One region of the Secundilactobacillus muriivasis genome, then DNA from elsewhere that is predicted to be linked to it. Evidence: riboswitches for the same ligand, from Rfam matches in the RefSeq annotation. Region 1 holds a riboswitch; each other region holds the start of a gene.

Region 1 (5,656 bases):
GGAGCTCTTGGGTGGTCAAATCCTTTTGGCCGTCCGTTAGGTTCCAGTAAACGTGGTTCGTTGGGTTGAAGAGGGTGTCTTCAGTTGAGGCGGCACTAAAGTTGATTGAGACTTGGTTGTCGTCAGTCAACGTGTAGGTGATGCGGGCATCTAGGTCACCAGGGAAGTTGTCTTCACTACTTGGAATGTGACGTGAGAAGGTCACGCTGGCATCATGTTCACGGATGCTTTGTTCCGCATTCCAGACGATTTCAGAAAAGCCGTTCGGGCCACCGTGTAAGGTGTTGTCATTTTCATTGGCGGTAAAGTGGACTTGCTTGCCATTAATGGTCGCTTGCGCCTTACCTAACCGACCAGCAACCCGGCCAATTGCCTTACATAGGCTATAAGAGGTTGGGGCATCGTATTCGCCCAAAGTGTCAAAATGAACGATCAATGGATGGTTGTTAACGGTAAAACCGGTCCAAGTCGCCCCTAAGGTGATCACTTGAATGAAGCTCCCAGAAGCGTTGGTAATCGTGTAGCGGTCAATGTTTTGATCATTGTGTTGACCGAAAACGTCAGTTGTAATTTGCATTGCTAAAAATCCTCCCTGTAGGTCTCTTAAATTAATATTCAGATCATTAACCGGCTGATAATGGTTAATGCTTGTAAGCGCTTAATTAACATCATTATACAACGTTCTATGAAAAACCAAACCATTTTTCTGAAAAAAGTTTACTAAACTTTAATCGATTTTAGGCAATCATTGAAGCTTAAGCATTTCGCTACCAAAGCTTCACAATTTGAACACAGAATCGCAACAGTTTCTCGACATTTTTTCGATACACTAGAACCTGTAATCAACGCATGGAAAGGATGATTCCGATGTTAACGCAAACCAATCTTGAAACCATCGCTGTGCAACTTGTTCAGGTGACACCTACTGTTGTCACGGCTAAAACCGAAACAAATCAAATCATTGAAATTAAACCTGCGCCACATGACCAGCACGACCACGCCTTTTGGCAATCATTGAAGGCTATCGCGCAGGCGAAAATCTGGTTACCCGTGACCAAGGGCACCCACGAACTGCTCCAGCACGATTGGTTGAGTACGATGCCTGCAATTTAGCGGTTGATTTCGGGACCAAATCGTTGGTATTTTGACCGAATCACGATACACTAACTATGGTATTGTCTCAATATTAGAGGAGGGTTCAACATGGCATTAACTGATACGTATACACTCAGCAACGGCGTTAAGATTCCGGTTGTCGGCTTTGGAACTTGGCAGACACCTTCTGGCGACGTCGCCTATCATGCAGTGTTAGATGCAATCAAGGCGGGTTATCGCCATATCGACACCGCGGCATTTTACGGTAACGAAGAAAGTGTCGGCCAAGCGATTCACGATTCTGGTGTGAAGCGCGAAGACCTGTTTGTGACCACGAAGCTTTGGAACGCTGATCACGGCTACGAAGCAACCAAGGAAGCCTTGGGCAAATCACTGTCACGGTTAGGCCTAGAGTATGTCGATCTATACTTGATCCACTGGCCCAACCCAATTGCGTTCCGGGACGACTGGAAGGCTGCCAATGCGGGTAGCTGGAAGGCAATGGAAGAAGCTTACGAAGCCGGTACTGTGAAGGCTATCGGAGTTTCTAACTTCCGCGCACACCACATTGACGCCTTGCTGGAAACGGACAAAATTGCGCCAATGGTGAACCAAATCTTCTTGAACCCATCCGACTTACAACCAGCTGTCGTTGAGTACAACAACGCCCACGACATCGTGACCGAGGCGTACAGCCCACTGGGAACGGGTAAGATTTTTGAAATTACCGATTTAAAGGCCATCGCTGACAAATACGGCAAGTCAGTGCCACAATTAGTCTTACGCTGGCACTTGCAACACGGCTTCTTGCCACTACCAAAGTCAGTGCATACTGAATACATTGAAGCCAACACGCAGATTTTCGATTTTGAAATTACTGCGGATGATATGAAGAAAATTGATAGTTACCAAGGCGTAGCTGGAACGGCAGCGGATCCAGATACGGCTAATTGGTAAATTGGGTATTAGTTTTTTAGTACAATAAAGCGGCCCCGTAGATTCTGAAACTAGGAATCTACGGGGCCGTTTGTTGATTGTTTCGGAATTTAAACGCGTTTGAGTTCGTTCACGTCAACCGCACTGGCTAAAGTTGCGGGATTCTCGGCATATTTTGATTAAATCGTTTTGGCGATAACGTGAATCAAAATCCATGTTATGATAGCGTTAATCTAACATTAGAAAAGGGGCCTTCTCATGACACAAAAACGACCAGTAGCTTTCGTGACCGGGGCATCATCCGGTATTGGCTTTTCCATCGCTAAGCATTTGAAACAGCACGGGTTTGTGGTTTACGCTGGTGCTCGGCGCGTTTATAAAATGAACGACTTGGATGATATTGGGATCCACACGTTATCGTTAGATGTTACCGATAGTGAGAGTATCCAAGCGGCGGTACAACAAATTGCGACTGCTGAAGGACGCCTAGACGTCTTGGTCAATAATGCGGGCTTTGGTGTTTTTGGGGCGATTGAGGAAGTCCCGCTTGAAAAGGCGAAGCAACAGTTTGATGTGAACGTTTTTGGGGTGACCGAAATGAGTAAGGCGGTCTTGTCGTTGATGCGCGAACGCCATGCTGGCCGAATCATTAACATCAGTTCGGTTGATGGTAAAATTGCTAACCCACTTGGTGGCTGGTACGTAGGATCCAAATTCGCCGTGGAAGGCTTGAGCGATTCGATGCGGTTAGAGTTAGCCGATTTTGGCATTCAAGTTGCCGTGATCGAACCCGGCCCAATCAAATCTGACTGGGCGAAGATTGCCGGTGAGCAATTGCTGGAAGTTTCTCATGATGGGCCTTATCAAGAGCTATCAAAGCAAGCGGCGGCCTTTTTGCAAACGGTGGATGCGTTTGGTGCCCAGCCAGAAATTATTGCTCGCAAAGTTGTTCAAGCGGCAACTGCTCGGCGACCACGGACGCGATATACGGCTGGGGTTGCGGCTTATGCAGGCTTGTTAGGACGACGGCTGTTGCCGGATAGTGCGTTGGATGCTGTGTTGCGGCAGACGGGGAAGTTGGCGTTGAGGTATCAGGAACGGTCACAGGGTAAGGATTAGAATAGCTGGGTAAGGATTGAATTGCTAGCTTTGGCTTTGGGTGAGTGGTTGATTTGAGTTAACCTCATTGCTGTCCTCGAGTCGAAACGTGCGAAAAAACTCAGGTCCCGGCCATGTAAGTAACTCAGGCATAAATTCCAAGTTCAGGAATCTATGCCTGAGTTACTTACATTCTGGGACCTAACCGAGTTTTTTCGTACTCTTGGTGAACTCAACCTAGTAAGTGATAGTAGTTAACTTCATTACTATTATCTAGCTGAAACGAGCGCCAGAAAACTGAGAGTTGCACCTAAGCGACACCGACCAAAAAGCCAAACCCGGGCTTTCTGGTCGGTGTCACTTAGGCTCCACTCTCAACCCGTTTTCTTCTGCTCTCTTGACGCCGAAACCGCTTCCCTGTAAAATTAAAGACAAACAACACGAGGGGTGTCCCGCTACCGGGGCTGAGATGTGCTTGGCACGATCCCTTTGAACCTGTAAGTTCATACTTGCGTAGGAACGTGTTCATCGACGGCCGGAGAATTACCGGAAACAGGTCGACCTGAACGCATCACGTTTGGGTCGGCCTTTTTAACTGAAAAATGAACGAGGCGTTGTTTTAAAACAGTTTTGGGAGGCGGTTTTTGTAATGAAAATTGAGTTACTAGATACGCTGCGTGCGGCGAATCCCGTTGTTTTGAACATCTCCAACTTTGTAACGGTTCAAGACGTTGCGAATGGGATCAACGCGATTGGTGCATCGCCAATTATGTCGGAAGAAATTGCTGAAACGCGCGAAATGGTGCAGATCAGCAGTGCGGTTGCGTTGAACTTGGGGGCTTTTTCTAAGCCCCAAGTGGACCACATTTTAGCAATGGGTCAGGCAGCTAACGAGTTGCATAAGCCGTTGGTGATCGATCCGGTAGCGGTCGGCGCAATTGCTTACCGCAAACAAGTGGCCACCGATTTGATGAGTCAGTTCCAAGTGGACGTGATTCGTGGTAACGCTGGTGAAATCGCGGCGTTAGCTGACGTTGAGTGGCAGGCTAAGGGAATCGATGCCGGTTCTGGGAATCAGGACCTAGTTGAAATCGCTAAAGCGTGTGCTCAAAAGCAACACTGCGTTGTGATTTTAAGTGGTGAAACTGACGTCATCACGGATGGCGAGCGGGTCGTGAAGGTTCATAACGGCACACCGCTATTCCAGTTACACGTGGGTTCTGGCGACATGCTAAGTAGTATCGTTGCGGCCTTTTGTGCTGTTAGTGATGGTGACTACTTTGAAGCCGCTCAGACGGCCTGTGTGGTCTTTGCTGCGATTGGCGAACTGGTTGCCAAGGACTTAAAAGAAGAGCGTCCCGGTACCTTCTCGGCGCGCTTAATGGATGCCCTCCACCTGACCACGGTGGCCGACATCGAAAAAATTGCTCAATTTGACTGAAAGGCGTGATAGGTAGAATGGCTGAGGAAGTAAATGCATTTCCACAAACGTTAACGATTGCGGGGACCGACTCCGGTGGGGGTGCGGGCGTCATGGCTGATTTGAAGACCATGCAGGAACGCCATGTTTTCAGCACAGCGGTCATTGTTGCGGTGACGGCTCAAAACACATTAGGTGTTCAAGATTTCATGGCGTTACCAAAGAAGCTGATTGATGAACAATTTGCCTCATTGGCAGATGATTTAGCGATCAAAGCTTGCAAAACGGGGATGTTAGCCGATGCAGAACACGTGCGCATCGTTGCGGATAATTTAAGAAAATACGATTTCGGCCCACTGACAGTTGATCCCGTGATGATTGCGAAGGGTGGTGCTGCGCTACTTGCGGATGACGCCATCGAAGTGGTGAAGGAAGAACTGTTACCACTGGCAACCATCGTGACGCCAAACTTACCGGAAGCTGAACGCTTGACTGGCATGACCATTGCCACGCCGGATGACACGAAACTGGCAGCCCAACAACTACAGGCAGCTGGTGCGAAGAACGTCATCATTAAGGGTGGTCACGGTGATACCGATACGGTGAGTGACTACGTGTTGTTGGCGGACGGCCATGATTTTTGGTTGAGTTCGCCACGGGTCGATACGGTTCGGACGCATGGGACTGGTGACACGTTGTCATCATGCATGACCGCTGAACTGGCCAAGGGACATGACATTGAAACCGCCATTCGAACAGCCAAAGACTTCGTTGAGGCTGCTATCAAGAACACCATTCAGGTGGGACACGGACACGGTCCACTGAACCACTGGGCATACGGGGAGGCGCACACCAAATGACGACCTTTGATCCTCAATTATTAAAGGCCTACTTTGTGTGTGGGTCCCAAGACGTACCAGCCGGCCAGTTTGTGCCGACTGTAAAGGCTGCTTTGGCAGCTGGTATCACGGCGTTTCAATTTCGCGATAAGGGGCAACGGTCTCAGCTCACCGAAGAGGAACGGGTAGCGACCGCCATAACGTTGCGCAACCTCTGCGCTGATGCGAGCGTGCCGTTTATCGTGGACGACGACGTTGAATTGGCTCA
Region 2 (5,656 bases), on a different contig from region 1:
TCGCTGGGGTGGCAGATTGCTTGAAGCAGCCTGATATGAGTAATGATAAGCAGTTTATGAAGTTCTACGACCGGTTCTGTGCGATCGATGATGGGCTAAGTTCCCTGAAGGTCGTCAACTACGTCGTGCACCAAATTGAAAAGAACGGTTAATGATACCGTAGTGAGATCCCAATGGTTAGTTGTTGATGACCAGTGGGATTTTTCGCTGTTACGTCGGTTAGTTTCTTACGGCGGTTAGCGACAAGCGATGGTTAATCGTGTTATACTAAAAAATAGCGTGATTTTGAACGATAGGTGAAAGGAACAACGATATGACATTATCCCAAGACGTCGCAACACGGCGCACATTTGCAATTATTTCTCACCCTGATGCTGGGAAAACCACCATTACCGAACAGTTATTGCTGTTTGGGGGCGTAGTTCGTCAAGCCGGAACGGTTAAGGCGAAGAAGAGTGGTAATTTTGCTAAATCCGATTGGATGGAAATTGAACAAAAACGTGGGATCTCGGTAACGAGTTCCGTGATGCAGTTTGACTACGAGGGGAAACGGATCAACATTCTGGACACCCCCGGACACGAAGATTTTTCTGAAGATACGTACCGGACGTTGATGGCCGTTGATTCAGCCGTCATGGTCATCGACTCTGCTAAGGGGATCGAACCCCAAACCAAAAAGCTGTTCCAAATCTGTAAGATGCGGGGCATTCCGATTTTTACCTTCATGAACAAGTTAGACCGTGATGGTCGCGATCCGTTGGACTTGATCGCCGAATTGGAAGAAGTTTTGGGCATCGAAGGTTACCCAATGAACTGGCCAATTGGGATGGGTAAGGAATTGAAGGGCTTGTACGACCGTTACCATAAACGGGTGGCCTTATTCCGGGCTGATTCTGATGAAACCACGTATTTGCCATTAGACGAAAATGGGGATATCAGCGATGATCAACCATTGAAGACCAACTCGTGGTACCAAGATGCGCGGGACAACATCGAGTTGATCGAAGACGCTGGAAACCAGTTTGACATGGATAAGATCGCCAGTGGGGATCAAACGCCAGTCTTCTTTGGGTCCGCTTTGGCGAACTTTGGGGTCAAGACGTTCTTGGAAACGTACCTCCAATTTGCGCCACAACCAGCAGCCCACCATACCCAAGAAGATGATGACGTTGAACCAACTGATGACCAGTTCTCAGGGTTTGTCTTCAAGATTCAAGCCAACATGGATCCGAAGCACCGTGACCGGATCGCCTTTGTGCGAATCTGTTCTGGGATGTTCAAACACGGGATGGATGTGACGTTGGGTCGGACGGGTAAAACCATGCGGCTATCCAACGTGACCCAGTTTATGGCGGACACCCGTGAAAACGTGGATACCGCCGTGGCAGGGGATATTATCGGCCTCTACGATACCGGTAACTACCAAATCGGTGATACGATCTACACTGGTAAGCACAAGCTTCAATTTGAAAAGTTACCACAATTTACGCCAGAACTGTTTGTGCGGGTCTCAGCGAAGAACGTGATGAAGCAAAAATCGTTCCACAAGGGAATCCAACAACTGGTTCAAGAAGGGGCCATTCAACTGTACACCTCTTATACGACCGGGGATTACATCCTTGGGGCCGTTGGGCAACTTCAATTTGAAGTGTTCCAGTTCCGGATGAAGAACGAATACAACTCGGACGTTGTCATGGAACCAATGGGCCACAAGATTGCTCGCTGGATCGATCCAGAACAACTGGACGAACGGATGTCATCAAGCCGAAACTTACTGGTCAAGGACTTGAACGAGGAACCACTGTTCTTGTTTGAAAACCAGTTTGCGGAACGTTGGTTTAAGGATAAGTATCCGGACGTGACGTTGACGGCGAAGTTGTAGTTTATCGATAGCTAATAGTTAAAAACGTGATCTGAAAGTCGATGATTGACTTTTAGATCACGTTTTTTGTTGTCGCTTGTGTCCAGCGTAAATGTGCGGAGCGAGACGGGTTGAGAGCGTAATGTAAGGGCACTCCGGTGAAAGCGCCCGGGTCTGGCGGTTTTATCGAAGTGCCCTTACATGCAGCTCTCAGTCTCGCGCAGCACCATTCGGCGTGGTGGCCAGAAAGCGCGTGGTTGACAAGTTTCTATAACTTCAGGAACCCTGGAAATAACAGTTTAAGTGGCGCCGAATTTTGTAGCCTCAACGAGCGCTTTTCAATGCGGCTTTGGTGAGCGAAGCGATGACAAACAGCCTACACCCAAATCGCACCCAAATCGCACCCAAATCGCACCCAAATCGCACCCAAATCGCACCCAAATCGCACCCAACACTTACGCTGGACATAAACGACAACAAAAAACGCAACAGGCATATGAACTAGCACTCGAAAATAAGCCGTCAGAGTTGAAAGTTATCAGCCTGTTACGTTTTTGTTGTTTATTGATAAATCACGCATTAGTGAAGCACTACTTGAGCGAAGGGCTATTCACCGAAATTGTGGCTTCAAGAACGTAGTGGCGAATGTGCTCATGCGCATAGGCCAAGGCATCATTGAAGTACTTGAACAGTTGATCAACCGTTCCGGTTAATTCAGTGGCGTAGTGCATGCTGGTGGGGTTGAGGCCTTGTTCTTTGGCAAGATCAACGATGGCGCCGATTTCGTTCATATAATCGTTATCACCAAAGGCGTAAAACGAGTATTTGCAATGAACGTTAAAGTTTTGAACTTGGCTTGCATCAACTAGGTCAACCACCTCAGCGTTCAAATAACGGTCAGCGTCGACGTCGCCGGGACACCCTTTGGAAAAGGTGAGTTCAAATACTTCGTGGACGTTTTCGCGATAAGAAAGCTGAGTCGCCGCTTTGACCACGTTGATCACGTTTTGTTGATTACCGCGGTATGTCGTACTGAATAGGTCAGTCTTGGACCAGACGGGTAGGGATTGCTGATTTAATTGATTAATTGCGGTTGTGATGATATCGACAAATTGGTCGCTCATCGGATAAATGCTAAGTTTGCAGCCGGTAATATCAATGGAACCGTCTAAATTACAAAGTGGTGCTGTCATTGGGAATACCTCCTAAACGTGTGCGCTAACTTGATCGACTTTGAGAACGTGAGCCCGCTTTAAAATGCGGTGAATCAATGTGACCAACCCAACTGAGAAAACAAGGTTGGAAACGAGGCGAGTTAAAAATAGAGCGGCCAACATTGGCAATGAGAACTTAATGTAGCCGTGAATAAAGAGTGCTGAAGCGAAGGTAATGATCGTCGAAAGAATGGCGGCAACGGTCAGTGATCGAACGTCAAAACGCCGGTATTTGAAACTTGCGAATCCCAGCTCGCTCCCCACACCTTGGAAAAAGCCTGCAACAAGGGCGATAATGCCGAATTGGCCGCCCGCAAAGCTTTCGACCAGAGCCCCAATCATTTCGCTTAACAGTGGTGCGCCTGGCAGTCGAACGATCATGTAGGCAAGTGGCCCACCCATGCACCATAGGCCAAAGAGAATTTCCCCAACAAACTGGCCCAAGCCAAGCGGGGTTAGGATGGCATAAACTAAGGTGTAGATCCAATCGGAAACCACAAACATGAGGCCGACAAAAATTGAAATAATTGCAACGGTGATGACATCTCGCAGATGCCAGTGAAATTGATGTTGAATCGTAATCATCTCCTTAAAGTTATCAGCGAACAAAAAAACAGCCCGCGATTAAAAATCGAGGCTGTTTGAGCAATTGAAACGGTTTCATCCATGATTAATCAACTAAAATAAGCTTATCGTTAGACGGTCGGTTTCAAGAGAACTCCCTTCGCTGGTATTAACCAGATCAGGTTCAGCGGGTGTAATCTCAGCACAACGGCACCCCGATTCTTGATTAAGTCTAGCGTACGAGGAAACCGGTTAAATGTCAAACAAAATTATGATTAATTCGATTAACGTCCGGTTATTTGGCCGATATAGTGAGGTTGATGGTTCAATAGTAAGGATAATCACGTCACTTGACGATAACTCAAAAACACCAGCATTCGCTGATTCCACGAATGCTGGTGTTTAGTCGTTCATTATAAATTCACATCCATATTAAACGTTAGCTTCGACAACGTTAAGCCTTGTTCGAATAACTGGTTGATCAATTGCGTCGTGCGTTCCTGAGTAGCGTCAGCAATCGCGCGATTTTGGGCTGTTAAATAAGCAGTCAATTCCGCGCCATCTAATTGCTTAGCTGCAGTATCCGTCGCCGCAACGTGAGCGGTGAAAGCCTGCTTTGAAGCGGTCAGAAAATCGATATCTGGTTGAATAAATTCAGCGTAGTGGGATTCAACCAAGACGGATAATTTCCGGTACAGCCAGTAGGCACTGACGTTATCGGCGTGCAGTGGCGTTGCGCTGTAGGTTGGGGCGGTGTCCGTTGCATTTGCAAAGAATGGAACAAACGGACTAAAGGCTGGAACGCCTAAACAAAGCCACATGATGGCCGACTGAGCAGCTGGCACGTCATTCCGGAGTTGAAGGACGTGGGAATTTTGGGTCCGGTTCATCGCAATTGGCCGGAACTTTGTTTTGAGCGCTTGTGGGCCGCGTCCCAGTGGATCATAGTCGGTTTCATTGTAGTGGGAGCCCAAGATAGCTGATACGTCATCAACGCTAATTTTACGGTTTGCATGGCAGATGAAGGGCAGGTCGGATGAATCGGGTTCCTGATGCACATCGGGAGTTAAATACCGTTGGCCGTACCAGACACGTGGGGTGTTGTAGTGGCGGTCCTTTTCGGTATCCGTTCCGAAAATTCGACGGAAGTTCCAAGTTGTTGGGTCCGGATTCAAGTGGTGCTCACTGACGAAGTCTTGAATGCCAGCTGACCACATAAATTGGTCAGGATCATCGAAATCTACGTTTTGAATGGCAACTTGATTGGCCGTCACAACGTAGGCATCGTCCGGAATGCGTTGGGCAACCCAGTGATGACCGGTAACGATTTCCATGTACCAAGCTTCATCGTGGTCGGCAAATAAAACGGCGTTGCCTTCAGGGGAACCGTATTGCTTGATCAAGTCACCAAGTACGCTAACGCCGTGGCGCGCAGATGTGATAACGGGAAGGACCATTGTTGGCATCGTGTCTTCAGCAAGACCATCCGGAACTAATGGATCAAAGGCCAGTGCTTTAGGGTTACCGTAAACACTTTCTGTGGCGCTCATAGCAACGTTATTAGCGTTAATGCCACTTTCTTCGTACAGGCCCTTTTCAGCGACTTCAACGTTGGGGGTTGCTTGGTAAGCCACACCGTTTTCAGGTAATGGGGCTTCAAAACCGTTTTGAGTCGATTTTAGAATTTCGTGTCGATCGTGAACCGCCTCATGCATGTAAAATCGTTGTGGCGTGAGGGGGTAAAAGGTATCGTCATTTCGGGCGATCATGACGGAACCATCGATACTAGCGGCTTTCCCAACTAGAATCGAGGTACAGGCTGAATGTGGTTGCATAACAAAACTTCCTTTATCGTTAAATTAACTCCTATGATAGCGTAGTTGCGTGAAAATTTGTGAAGAATTAGAAAAAATAAATCAGTGTTTGTCAGAAAAGCGCAAGCCAGTTACAAAGATTGCTTGCTCACTGAAAACTCGGTACACTTCAAGATTCTTGTGTCTCGAAGTAGTTATACCAA
Region 3 (5,656 bases), on a different contig from region 1:
TATACAGCAGTTATTAATTCAGTGCCATTCGTACTCAACTGTTCAATTCGGCAATTTCGACACAAACAAAATGACCTTAAACGTTATCGATTAGTTCAACGCCAATCAATGATTTTTAAGGTCATTTGTTGTGTACAATAACTAATTAACCAGCATTACGAGTGAACATGTCGTAACGCATGCGCCCGGTCGAGTAATCCGAAGATGCTCCGAACCATAATGGTACCGAAGAAGATCACCGACACCAATCGAACGGTAAATAACGCCGCAATCATGCCAAGTGAATAGTGCACGTACCCTAACCGAAATAGTTCATAGCCAAACGCAACAATCGTCGTGGTCACTGAAGACGTTAATAAACTGACCCAGTCCCAACGCCGATACCGGTAAACCGTAAATCCTAATTCACTCCCGACGCCTTGAACGATGCCTGATAGTAATGCTGAAATACCAAAAGTACCTCCAAAAATTACCTCAGCAGCCGCACCAAGCACTTCCCCAACAATGGCCGAACCCGGAATTCGGGTCAGGTAAATGGCCAGTGGTCCCGCCATAATCCAGAGACCAAAAAGAATTTCGTTGGCAAACGGACCGACCGCCACGAATAGAATATTGTACAGATAATCCGTACCGACAAAAATGGCCCCAAAGATGATGGCAATCATCGCAATCAGAATAATATCTTGAAGATGGAATTGTTTTTTCACTTGGAAAACACCCTTTCGTATGTTAATTAGTCGCCAATTTGACACCAATCTAAAACAAAGTTAGCAATGATTTTGGTATATGCAATTAACTGATTTAACGACACTGATTCGTTATCGCTATGCGCCATCAACATCTCCCCAGGCCCGTAAGTAACTGCCGGAATATCATACGCCTCGAACCAGCCACCATCCGTCACCGATGTTGACATTTCAGTTTCAGGTTGTTGACCCAATTCGGCCTCATGTGCCTGACGCAATTGTTGAATTGCCGATGACGTTTCGTCAATGGTTAACGGCGGAAAGACTTCACCCTTGTCCACCAACATCGAGTCCCCACCCCAGCTAAAAATGGGTGGACAGTCTTTGAGCCACGGATCAGCTTGAGTCGCCGCAGTTACCTGAGCTTCAATTTCTTTTGTCACTTGCGCCGCCGTTTCATTTGGGTAGTAGTGGACGGTAATCCACAACCGACATTCATTGGCCACAAAGGCTGGGTGAATGCCACCTTCGATGTACGCTGGATTGATTGTATCCGTACCAGCTGGGAAACCAGGATACTGTTTCGTGACCGCCCAATAGTGTTCCAGCTTTTGAAGCGCCGTGATCACAACGGGCATTTTCTCAACCATGCTGGCTGCTTTCAACCCACCACCAGCTCGAAGCATGTTGACCCGATTGCCATCATGGTAGGTGTGTGGACTGCGCAACGTGATCCAACCAGTGATCACACCACCCTGACCCTGAAACTTCAGGTTACTGGTATCGCCCACAATCGCAAAATCGGCTCGTTCGCCCTGTTCCAGTAACGTCTTGGTTCCGGCTTCGCCGGCCTCTTCACCCACGACTGATTGAAATTTTAAATCACCAGCCAGTGGAACTTCAAACTGTTTAAGTAACTTAAACAAATATAAATAGCACGCCATGGCACCCTTCATATCACTTGAGCCACGCCCCACTAAGCGATCACCTTGTTGCACCAGCTCAAACGGATCCGTTTGCCAACGATCCGCATCCGTCACCGTTGCCACATCCACGTGGCCGTTGAGTAATAAACTATGCCCTTGCTGGCCATCGTTCCCCGGCAACGTTGCTGACACCAGTTGATCCGTCGTCTGAAATGCCTGTTGCTTGACCTGAAATCCTAATTCAGTTAACTGCTGAGCCAATTGCGTCTGTAACGGTGCGGTATTTCTCGCTGGTGGGGAAACCGTTTTAAACGCCACTAACGTTTTTAACTGTGCGACCAACTCCGCTTGTTGGGCATCAATTGCCGCCATAAGCGTATCTTTTACCGTTTGCGTTGCTACCATCCAACCCGCTTCCTTTCGTTTGACCAATAAAAAAAGCTCCTGAAGGGTCTTCAAGAGTTAGTCAACGTGCGTGTGATCAGCTTTCCTCCGCGAGTCCTAACTCTATCAGGTTCAAAGGGTCTGGCATTGCCATCTCAGCTCAGTTCGAGCACCCCTAGCTTTTTTTAATTGTGATGTTTATTTTTGGGTAACGTCAATCACCCGTTGCCGTAACTGCTGTGTTGCACTGAATGGGTCATCCGCCTTCATAATGGCGGAAACCACTGCGACACCATCGACCGCCGCCGGTTTGACCGCGTCAACGTTCGTTGCATTCAACCCACCAATCGCGTATACCGGAATCGGCACCGCCTTTTTAATGGCCGTCAACGTCTCAACGCTGGTTTGAACGGTTTCAACGTGGGTCGTGGTTGGAAAAATTGCGCCAACCCCTAAGTAATCTGCCCCTTCGCTTACCGCCGTTTGAGCCTGCGCCAACGTCTTGGTCGTTGCCCCGATAATGGCATCCGGCCCCAACAACTGCCGAGCAACTGCGACAGGCAGATCTTTTTGACCTAAATGCACCCCGGCTGCCTGCACCGCTAATGCAATATCAAGTCGATCATCGATCAATAGCGGCACCTTGAACTGATCGGTAATGGTCTTCACCTGCTGTGCTAATTCATAATAGTCACGACTTGACAGGGTCTTTTCGCGTAACTGAACAAGATCAACACCACCCTGACATGCTACTTTGATGCGCGCTAAAAATGCCGCGTTGGTCAAGTCCAACCGATCCGTCACTAAGTACAATGGCCGTTTAATCGCCATCTTATTCGCCTCCTCAAACTGGTCTAAGCCAATTTCTAACTTAAATCACGGTTAGTGTACCTGATTCAAATCTGGTTGTACAGTACCATTACTCGTTGAAATTGTCGTTTTCCTTGAATCATCGGCAATTTCAGGGTAATTTTTTTATTTTTCGGTTAGTTTTTCCTGATGTTTGCGCATTCAATCGGTAACCAGCCTAAATTACTTAACGAACCAATTATTTTGTACCGAATTGTTCGGACTGCTTGACAATCACCAAGAAATTGCTTATAAATAACGTATTGAGTCCAACGCGACTCACAATTCTCAAAAAATGGAATAGTTCGTCTGGGGTGCCGGTAACGGCTGAGATGATACCCATCGAACCTGATGTAGTTTGTACTACCGAAGGAAGACTGACTTAAATTTGATGGCGGCACTTAACCCCGCCCGAAGTCCTTCCTCCGTCAACTTGGAAGGGCTTTTTTAGTTGACGGAGGGTGTGACTGACGCACCCCATCAAGTTGACCGCACCCCTTTCTCGGTAGCTAAACTACTAAGAAAGGGGCTTTTTTTATGGTTATGGTCAATGGCGAACCAGCGCAACAAGCAGCTGGTCAAACCGTCTTCGCATTCTTAACTGGTCGACAAGCACCAGTTGACAACATCGTGGTGGAATTAAACGGTGAGATTTTACACCGACCACAATTTGAAACCACTCAGATCCAACCGGACGACAAACTAGAATTGATCTCGTTTGTCGGCGGCGGTCGTTAGGAGGCCCCATTACATGACACAACCACAACTTCAGGGACTCGACATTAACGACGTTTATACCGGCATGAAGGCCCGCAACGTGGCCGACTCAACCGAAAAGCTTAGCGCGGCACACGTGACTATCGCTGGCGCTGGCGGTCTGGGGTCTAACATTGCCATTGCGCTTGCTCGAATCGGCGTCGGCCACCTCACGTTAATTGATTTTGATGCCGTCGAACTCAGCAACCTCAATCGCCAACAGTACAAGTTAAGTCAAGTTGGCATGGATAAAGTGACGGCACTCAAGCAAAACCTGCAGGAATTTAACCCTTTCGTGACCATCGATACCGCCATCGTTGAGATTACGCACGACAACGTGGCCGATTTATTTGCCGATTGCGACATCATCTGCGAGGCATTTGACAACCCCGCCGCTAAAGCGATGTTGCTGGATGCGGCCAGTGAGTTCTTCCCACATAAGCCAATCGTGATGGCAACTGGGATGGCTGGTGTTCATAGTTCGAACAGCATCACTACCAAACAGGTTCGTCCAAACGTCTACATTGCTGGCGATAACACGTCAACCGGTGCCGAAGGCTTAATGGCGCCACGCGTCATGATTGCCGCCGGTCACGAAGCTAACATGATTACCCGATTGATTTTAGGTCACTCAACTATCTAGGAGGTCATTCACATGACAACTGAAACTGATGTACTTACCATTGCGGGTCACACCTTTACCTCACGCTTTATTTTAGGATCTGGTAAATATTCGTACGAACTCATTGATTCAGCAATCAAAAACGCCAACGCGCAAATTATTACCATGGCACTTCGCCGGACCAACACGGCCGAAGAAAACATCCTCAACTACATTCCAGAAGGCATTACGATCTTGCCCAACACGTCAGGTTCGACTAACGCTGAAGAAGCCATCCGAACTGCCCGATTAGCCCGCGAACTCAGTGGCAGCAACTTTATCAAATTGGAAGTGGTACCGGATAAAAAATACCTGATGCCCGATAACGATGAAACCGTTAAAGCAACTGAGGTTCTGGCTAAAGAAGGCTTTATCGTAATGCCTTACGTTCTGCCAGATTTAAACGTTGCCAAGCGCTTAGTTGATGCCGGGGCTGCCACGGTCATGCCATTAGCCGCGCCAATCGGGACGAACAAAGGTCTCGCAACCAAGGATCTCATTCAGATTTTAATCGATGAAATCGACGTGCCAATCATCATTGATGCCGGAATCGGTCGTCCAAGCCAAGCTGCCGAAGCCATGGAAATGGGCGCCGATGCCATCATGGCCAACACGTCAATGGCGACTGCCGGTAACATTCCACTGATGGCTGAAGCCTTTAAGCTTGCCGTTGACGCCGGCCGAAAAGCCTTTTTAGCTGAACCTGGCCGCGTGATCGAACACGGTGCCGTTGCGTCCTCACCTCTGACCGGCCTTAGTAAGAAGTCGTAATCACGATGACGCCTTTAACGGTTAATTGGCAGACGTTTCTCAATCAAATGGATCAAATCAACGCCCTATCTGACGCGACACCGGGGCAAAACCGGCTGGTCTACACCCCCAACTGGGTCGCAGCGCAACAAGCGTTGATTCAATTTGGCCAATCAATTGGGATGCAGGTACGCGTTGACGACTACGGAACCGTCTACTTAGACTTACCGGGTCAAACGAACGCCCCAGCAGTTGCGACTGGTTCGCACATGGACACGGTGGCAAATGGTGGTCGTTACGATGGTCTCTACGGTGTTTTGGGTGGTCTTCACGCGATTGCCACCCTGCAACAAACTCACGGGCAACCCCAACGACCACTTCGGTTGATCTCCTTTAGTGAAGAAGAAGGCAGCCGATTTCCGGCAACTTTTAGTGGCTCCAAACACTATACCGGCTTAGCTGAAACGACCGCAATTACGGATCCATCGGGTATCAATTTTGACGATGCTCGACAAACCGCGGTTCAACAATTGCTGACGTTGCCTGGCGTCCGCCACGAACGACCAGCACTACCGGCTAGTTTTACTGAACTGCACATTGAACAGGGACCGCGTCTCGTCCAACATCAAGCTCAGATTGGGTTA

What was found. Region 1 has a riboswitch for thiamine pyrophosphate ahead of thiM (hydroxyethylthiazole kinase). Riboswitches for the same ligand answer to the same signal wherever they lie in the genome.
Region 2: it holds a riboswitch for thiamine pyrophosphate, as region 1 does, so the genes downstream of both, ACYVR3_RS00465 (ECF transporter S component) here and thiM (hydroxyethylthiazole kinase) in region 1, are expected to answer to the same signal.
Region 3: it holds a riboswitch for thiamine pyrophosphate, as region 1 does, so the genes downstream of both, thiS (sulfur carrier protein ThiS) here and thiM (hydroxyethylthiazole kinase) in region 1, are expected to answer to the same signal.

What each region holds. Positions count from the first base shown of each region.
Region 1 covers NZ_BAABMI010000043.1:31,852-37,507, forward strand. Annotated here, with positions in the region: gene ACYVR3_RS11185 (aldose epimerase family protein) at 1-577, opposite strand, end outside; gene ACYVR3_RS11190 (hypothetical protein) at 868-1,113, shown strand; gene ACYVR3_RS11195 (aldo/keto reductase) at 1,204-2,052, shown strand; gene ACYVR3_RS11200 (oxidoreductase) at 2,290-3,150, shown strand; TPP riboswitch at 3,563-3,666, shown strand; gene thiM (hydroxyethylthiazole kinase) at 3,779-4,570, shown strand; gene thiD (bifunctional hydroxymethylpyrimidine kinase/phosphomethylpyrimidine kinase) at 4,588-5,409, shown strand; gene thiE (thiamine phosphate synthase) at 5,406-5,656, shown strand, end outside.
Region 2 covers NZ_BAABMI010000003.1:63,346-69,001, forward strand. Annotated here, with positions in the region: gene ACYVR3_RS00450 (CDP-glycerol glycerophosphotransferase family protein) at 1-152, shown strand, start outside; gene ACYVR3_RS00455 (peptide chain release factor 3) at 314-1,882, shown strand; gene ACYVR3_RS00460 (YkoF family thiamine/hydroxymethylpyrimidine-binding protein) at 2,452-3,054, opposite strand; gene ACYVR3_RS00465 (ECF transporter S component) at 3,067-3,684, opposite strand; TPP riboswitch at 3,778-3,867, opposite strand; gene ACYVR3_RS00470 (C69 family dipeptidase) at 4,053-5,474, opposite strand.
Region 3 covers NZ_BAABMI010000046.1:28,252-33,907, forward strand. Annotated here, with positions in the region: gene ACYVR3_RS11350 (ECF transporter S component) at 156-707, opposite strand; gene ACYVR3_RS11355 (acetylornithine deacetylase) at 734-2,044, opposite strand; TPP riboswitch at 2,083-2,183, opposite strand; gene thiE (thiamine phosphate synthase) at 2,195-2,827, opposite strand; TPP riboswitch at 3,146-3,237, shown strand; gene thiS (sulfur carrier protein ThiS) at 3,383-3,583, shown strand; gene thiF (sulfur carrier protein ThiS adenylyltransferase ThiF) at 3,597-4,244, shown strand; gene ACYVR3_RS11375 (thiazole synthase) at 4,257-5,033, shown strand; gene ACYVR3_RS11380 (M20 family metallo-hydrolase) at 5,039-5,656, shown strand, end outside.